DNA from 2 places in the Stenotrophomonas sp. YJH_SMC_29 genome. Region 2 is predicted to be linked to the other one. Evidence: riboswitches for the same ligand, from Rfam matches in the RefSeq annotation. Region 2 holds a riboswitch; the other holds the start of a gene.

Region 1 (3,397 bases), on a different contig from region 2:
TGGCCACCATCGGCCGCATGGCCGCGATCGTGCACCTGGGACGGCTGCAACTGTCCGGCGTGCTGGCCTGGTGGTTCTGGCTGGCCGCGCACGTGTTCTTCCTGATCGGCTTCCGCAACCGCATCGTGGTGCTGCTGAACTGGGCCGTGGCGTACTGGAGCTACCAGCGCAGTGCGCGCATCATCTTCGGTGATGACCAGGAAGACCGTCGCCCCCGACGGTAGTGCCGGCCGCTGGCCGGCTGCGGCGCGGTCGGTTCCCTTTCCGCAGGAAAGGGCACTGACCCCGTCAACACCCTCCACGCATGGCGTGGCTCTAGGCTCTACTTGCTCATCGGGCCACCGGGGACCCGCCGTTTCGACCAGGTCCGGCAGAAATCCTCCTTTCTCGCAGTATCGGCAATCTGCGCGGTACTCCAATGCCGGGTGATCCAGATCGTCAATGCGGTACTGCTGAGATGCCAGCGCAGCATGCCGCGCTGTGGTTGCCGCCACAGGTGGCGCCGGGCAATCCAGAAGGCCTCCCGCTCCACTTCAGGCACCTTCTTCTTCATTCCGTCCTTGTCGAAGAACTGGGCAGTGAAGTGCCAGGGATTCATCGGCTGGTATCCCGCCCGTGGTTCACCGCTGCATGCGGCCACACCACTGGGCACGCGGTCCGCCGGCTTCGGCCGACCATCCACCAGCGCCAGCCCGAGCAGATACAGCAGGCCAGGCAGAAGCGCGACACCCGCGACCAGGACGACGACGGAGATCCATGCGTTGCCGGCGGCACGCATCGCTCACTGCGCCTTCGGTTTCGGGTACCACAGCGCGTTGACGATGACCCAGCGCTGGCCGAAGCGCCCCATGTGGAAGTAGTCGACGAACCACGGGGTTTCCAGCCGCGCCGAGGCCGCGTTGCCGGTCACGTCCAGCACCGTGCAGCGGCGATCCCATTGATCCTTCGGGGTCTTCAACGCGCCCTGCTTCGTCAACGAGACCAGTTCTTCCTTCGACATCCGGCGCAGGCCCAGGCGTTCGTCGGGTGTATCGCCGAGGACCGCGCGCTTGGCCAGGTCCGGATGCAAGGAGTGGGCGACCCGCTGCGGGTTGGCCTCCAGCTGGCCATCGACGTAGTCGTGGCAGGTGGCTTCGATGGCCGCGAGGGTGGCCGGGTCGGCGGCAGGGCTCGTTGCTGCGGAAAGAGCGAACAGCAGGGCGATCGTCGACATCCGGGTCTCCAACTCTGGGCGCGGGGCGATCATCGCATGGGCCGGGTAGCCCATCCACGCAGGGCGTGGATCTACAGAAGCGTCTCGACCGGTTCCTGCAGCCAGGCCAGCTTGCGCTCGCGGGGCTGCTGCTTGAGCTGCCACTCGGCGCGTGAGGCGGCGGCCCGGTCCGGGTACTCGCGCACGGCCAGCACGCGCAGCGGTGGCCGGGCCCGGGTATAGCGTGCGCCCTTGCCGGCCTGGTGGGCGGCGAAACGCGCGTCCACGTCGGTGCTGATGCCGGCGTAATAGCTGCCATCGCGGCATTCGAGCAGGTACAGGAACCACGGGCGGAGGGACGGGGCCATGCCCGGATTATGCCGTGCTGCACTGCAGCGGATATACTGGCGCCCGAATGCAGGAGAGAGGCGCCGCGCTGGCGCCCGCCGAAGGCGCAGGCTCCCATGATCGCTCAGGCCGGTGGGCTGGAATCCCACCAACCATGCATTCGACTCGCCGAGCTGGAGAGAGGTCACCGGGCACGCCCGGGACGATCCGCCGAAGGGGCACGCGGCCCATGCCGCTGAACTCTCAGGCAAAAGGACAGCGGGAGCGGCACCGGTCATCGTCATCCCGTCATTGCGCAGGCAGTGGCGGTCGTCGCGCATGGCCGGCCCCACCGCGCCCGGAGTCTGTCCCATGCTGCTGTCCATCATCTACCTGATTGCCATTTCCGCCGAAGCCATGACCGGCGCACTGTCCGCCGGCCGCCGCCGCATGGACCTGTTCGGCGTGGTCATGATCGCCTGCGTCACCGCCCTCGGTGGTGGATCCCTGCGCGACATCCTGCTCGGCCACTACCCGCTGGGCTGGGTGAAGCATCCGGAGTACCTGGGCTTCACCGTATGCGCGGCGCTGATCGCCACCTGGGTCGCACGCTGGATGCACCACTTCCGCCGCACGTTCCTGGTGCTCGACGGACTGGGCCTGATCGCCTTCACCCTGATCGGCTGCTCGATCGCGCGCGAAGCCGGCCATGCGATGCCGATCGTGCTGATCGCCGGCATGCTGACCGGCGCGTTCGGCGGCGTGCTGCGCGACATCCTCTGCAACGAGGTGCCGCTGATCTTCCAGAAGGAGCTGTACGCGATCATCGCGCTGCTGACCGGCGCGGCGTACCTGTTGCTGCTGCACTGGGGCGTGGCCGACGCCACCGCGATCCTGTGCTGCCTGGGCGGCGGCTTCGCGCTGCGCCTGCTGGCCATCCACTACCGCTGGGAAATGCCGAAGTTCGTGTACCACGACGAAGTGCATTGAGGATCGTGTTCGCCGGGACCCGCACCACCCCGGCGATGGACCTGGCGCTGTCGCTCATGCGCAGCGCCAGGCGCATCACCGGTGCAGACGGGCCGGTCTCCAACTCCGACCGGCCCTGATCGCGGCCGCACCCCCGCAGGCGCTGGCCGCCATCCACACACGTGCCGCACTCAAGCGGCTTCCATCAGGCGGCTTCGGACACCTTCACTTCACGACGGGCGCGCACGGCCGCAGCCAGCCGCTCCAGCACCGTCACCGTGGTATCCCAGTCGATGCAGCCATCGGTGATGCTCTGCCCGTAGACCAGCGGCTGGCCTTCCACCAGTTCCTGGCGGCCACCGATCAGATGGCTCTCGATCATCACGCCGACGATGCGCTGTTCGCCCTCTTCCAGCTGAGCGGCGATGTCGTCGATCACCTTCGGCTGGTTTTCCGGGTTCTTCAGGCTGTTGGCATGGCTGGCATCGATCATCAGCCGGGTCGGCAGCTTGGCCTTGGCCAGCACCTGGCAGGCCTCGCCGACGCTGCCTGCGTCATAGTTCGGCTGCTTGCCGCCGCGCAGGATCACGTGGCAATCCGGGTTGCCGGTGGTCGACACGATGGCGGTGCCGCCCTGCTTGGTGACCGACAGGAAGTGATGCGGATTGGACGCCGCCCCCACCGCGTCAGCGGCGATCTTGACGTTGCCATCGGTGCCGTTCTTGAAGCCGACCGGGCACGACAGCCCCGAGGCAAGCTCACGATGCACCTGGCTTTCGGTGGTACGCGCGCCGATCGCGCCCCACGCCACCAGGTCGGCGATGTACTGCGGCGAGATCACGTCGAGGAACTCGACACCGGCCGGCAGGCCGAGCTTGTTGATGTCGCGCAGCAGGCCTCGGGCGATGC
Region 2 (3,397 bases):
CAGGTCACCGGGATCATCTCGGCGGTGGCGTTGAGCTTCATCGTGCACGAGCCCAGCGGGATCATCGTGCGGTCCATCGCCAGGTCCTTGTCGGCCAGCGAACGCAGGTAGCGCAGCAGTTCGTGCTCGCTGTGGTGGGTGTTGAACACCGGATGGGTCAGGAACGCGGACTGGCGCAGCAGGCCGGCCGGCAGTGCGTCGGCGGTGCTGGCATCCAGCGCATCGATGTCGGCCTGCGCGCCGAACACGGCGGCCAGCGCGACCACGTCGGCGCGGGTGGCGGTCTCGTCCAGGCTGATGCCGACCGAGTCGCTGTCGATCGCGCGCAGGTTGTAACCGGCGGCGCGTGCCTTGGCGTGGATCTCATCGGCATGCACGCCGGTGATGTGCAGGGTATCGAAGAAGTCGCCACCGACCTGCACGCCGGCCTTGCGCAGCGCCGCGGCCAGGATCGAGGCCAGGCGGTGGGTGCGGCGGGCGATGCGGGTCAGGCCTTCCGGGCCGTGGTAGACGGCATACATCGAGGCCATCACCGCCAGCAGGACCTGTGCGGTACAGATGTTGGAGGTGGCCTTCTCGCGGCGGATGTGCTGCTCGCGGGTCTGCAGGGTCAGGCGATAGGCCGGGTTGCCCTGGGCATCGATGGAGACACCGATCAGGCGGCCCGGCATCGAGCGCTTGTAGGCGTCACGGCAGGCCATGAACGCGGCGTGCGGGCCGCCGAAGCCGAACGGCACGCCGAAACGCTGGCTGTTGCCGACCACGATGTCCGCGCCCCATTCGCCGGGTGCGGCCAGCAGGGTCAGCGCCAGCAGGTCGGTGGCCACGGCCACCAGGCCGCCGCGTGCGTGCACGGCCTCGACCAGGGCCTTGTAATCGCCGATCTGGCCGAAGGTGTCCGGGTACTGCAGCAGCAGGCCGAAGGCTTCTGCTTCCAGTGCCTCGGCCGGGGTGCCGACGCGCAGCACGATGCCCATGGGCTCGGCGCGGGTGCGCAGCAGTTCCAGGGTCTGCGGGTGCACGGCATCGTGCACGAAGAAGGTGTCCGACTTCGACTTGGCGGAACGCTTGGCCAGGGTCATCGCTTCGGCCGCTGCGGTCGCTTCGTCCAGCAGCGAAGCGTTGGCGATTTCCATGCCGGTGAGGTCGGCGCACAGGGTCTGGAAGTTGATCAGCGCTTCCATGCGGCCCTGCGAGATTTCCGCCTGGTACGGGGTGTAGGCGGTGTACCAGGCCGGGTTTTCCAGGATGTTGCGCAGGATCACGTTCGGCGTGTGGGTACCGTAGTAGCCCTGGCCGATGAAGCTGCGCAGCACGGTGTTCTTGTCGGCGATCGCACGGATCTTCGCCAGTGCCTGCACTTCGGTCATCGATTCGGGCAGTGCCAGCGGTGCCGGCGACTTGATCTTGGCCGGCACGATGGCATCGGTCATCGCATCCAGCGACGCGTGGCCGACGACGTCGAGCATCTGCGCGATCTCGGCATCGTTGGGGCCGATGTGGCGCTCGACGAACGCATTGTGGTGCTCGAGCTCACGCAGGGAAGGGGTGTTCTGGGACATGGCGAAGGATCCGTCAGGAAAGGGCACACGCACGGGCACAAGCCGCCGGTCGGCGGTCTGCGGGGCGCCCCTCTGTCCTTTTGCCTGAGAGTTTGGAAGCGCGGAAAACCGCGGCTTCGTGCCCCTTCGGCGCCGGATCGAACCGGTCTCTCCAGAGTTCTGTTACGGGTGGTATCGGGCCTGAGCGATTACGGGCGTTGCGCCTTCGGCAGCGGTGTTCCGCTTCTCCCACCGTGTTGCCTGCCGATTATAGCCCGTTGCGGGCCCGCCGGCCGCCTCCGGGGCCGGCCGCCGCGCCTGAATGGCCGATGGCCCGGCCATGCGTTTTGTGCACCGCTGCATGGCATCGGGCGCAATCCCCACCTATCATGGCTGGATACCCGAATTCATCTGGCGCCGTCCCTGCAGAAGGGGGACCGGCGCCCGCCGTGCGTGCCACGCATGGCCCTGCCGGACGCCTTCATCATGACCGCCGCTGCTGCTCCCTCCACCCGCCGCATGGCCCTGCTGCTTGCCGGCCTGGCCATGTTCGGCCCGTTCTCGATCGACACCATCTTCCCGGCCTTCCCGCAGCTGGCGCAGCGCCTGGCGGTGGACGAGGTGGCGGTGCAGCAGACCATCAGCGTGTACCTGCTGTTCTACGGCCTGATGAGCCTGGCGCACGGCCCGCTGTCCGATGCGTGGGGCCGCAAGCGGGTGATCCTCGGCGGCCTGGTAGTCTTCGCCGGCGCCTCGGTGGGCTGCGCGCTGTCCACCGACCTGACCACGCTGCTGGCGTTCCGCGCGCTGCAGGGCCTGTCTGCGGGCGTCGGCATGATCGTCGGCCGCGCGGTGATCCGCGATCTCTACCATGGCCACGATGCGCAGCGCTTGATGAGCCAGGTATCGATGCTGTTCGGCATCGCACCGGCGATCGCGCCGATCATCGGCGGCTGGATCCTGCTCAGTGGCGCGGGCTGGCCGCTGATTTTCTGGTTCCTGGTGGTGTTCTCGCTGGTCCTGCTGGTCGCCACCGCACGCTACCTGCCGGAGACCCATCCGCTTGCAGCACGTGTGCCGCTGTCGCCGCGCGTGCTGCTGCGCGACTACGTGCGCATCGGCTTCAACCCACGCTTCCTGCGCCTGGCGCTGGCTGGCAGCATCGGCTTCGGCGGCATCTTCCTCTACATCTCCTCGGCGCCGGTGTTCGTGATGCAGCACCTGCACCTGGGCGAGGGCGGCTTCGCCTGGCTGTTCATTCCCACCATCGGCGGCATGACCACCGGCTCGTTCCTTTCCGGGCGCATGGCCGGGCACACCACGCCCACCCGGCAGGTGTCCATCGGCTTCGGCCTGTGCGCGCTGTCGGTGCTGCTGAACGTCGGCTACGTGGCGCTGTCGCCGCAGTTCGTGCTGCCGTGGGCAGTGCTGCCGATCTTCCTCGGTGGCATGGGCATGGCGCTGATCTTCCCGATCCTGGCGCTGGCGGTGCTGGACATGTACCCGCACCAGCGCGGCCTGGCCTCGTCGCTGCAGGCGTTCGTGCAGCTGATGATCAGCACCGTGGTGGCCGGCGTGGTGTCGCCGCTGCTGAGTGCCAGCCCGCTGCACCTGGCGTTGGGCCAGGCCGGGTTCTTCGGCGCCGGCTTCGTGTTCTGGTACTGGGAACACCAGCGCGAACGCGCGGCGCAGGCGGCCTGCACGGGCCATTGAGCAGCACGCAGGGGTAGGGCGGGCGGTGGCGCCCGCAACGCTTGCGACGGGAAATCACCGGGCTAGGCTGGGCACTCCAGCCAGCCGGTGCGCGGATGCACCACAGCCAGCCGATCCGATGCCGTTGCATGAGGTTTCCCGAT

What was found. Region 2 has a riboswitch for glycine ahead of gcvP (aminomethyl-transferring glycine dehydrogenase). Riboswitches for the same ligand answer to the same signal wherever they lie in the genome.
Region 1: another riboswitch for glycine. It lies ahead of AC5P9I_RS15845 (trimeric intracellular cation channel family protein); the one in region 2 lies ahead of gcvP (aminomethyl-transferring glycine dehydrogenase).

The regions. Positions count from the first base shown of each region.
Region 1 covers NZ_JCAFUK010000015.1:39,507-42,903, forward strand. The annotation lists gene AC5P9I_RS15825 (NAD(P)/FAD-dependent oxidoreductase) at 1-224, shown strand, start outside; gene AC5P9I_RS15830 (hypothetical protein) at 323-778, opposite strand; gene AC5P9I_RS15835 (nuclear transport factor 2 family protein) at 782-1,213, opposite strand; gene AC5P9I_RS15840 (GIY-YIG nuclease family protein) at 1,285-1,560, opposite strand; glycine riboswitch at 1,601-1,690, shown strand; glycine riboswitch at 1,704-1,807, shown strand; gene AC5P9I_RS15845 (trimeric intracellular cation channel family protein) at 1,892-2,509, shown strand; gene AC5P9I_RS15850 (hypothetical protein) at 2,506-2,628, shown strand; gene AC5P9I_RS15855 (3-deoxy-7-phosphoheptulonate synthase) at 2,694-3,397, opposite strand, start outside.
Region 2 covers NZ_JCAFUK010000001.1:561,158-564,554, reverse strand. The annotation lists gene gcvP (aminomethyl-transferring glycine dehydrogenase) at 1-1,562, opposite strand, end outside; glycine riboswitch at 1,625-1,727, opposite strand; gene AC5P9I_RS02690 (multidrug effflux MFS transporter) at 2,028-3,254, shown strand; gene AC5P9I_RS02685 (siderophore-interacting protein) at 3,396-3,397, shown strand, end outside.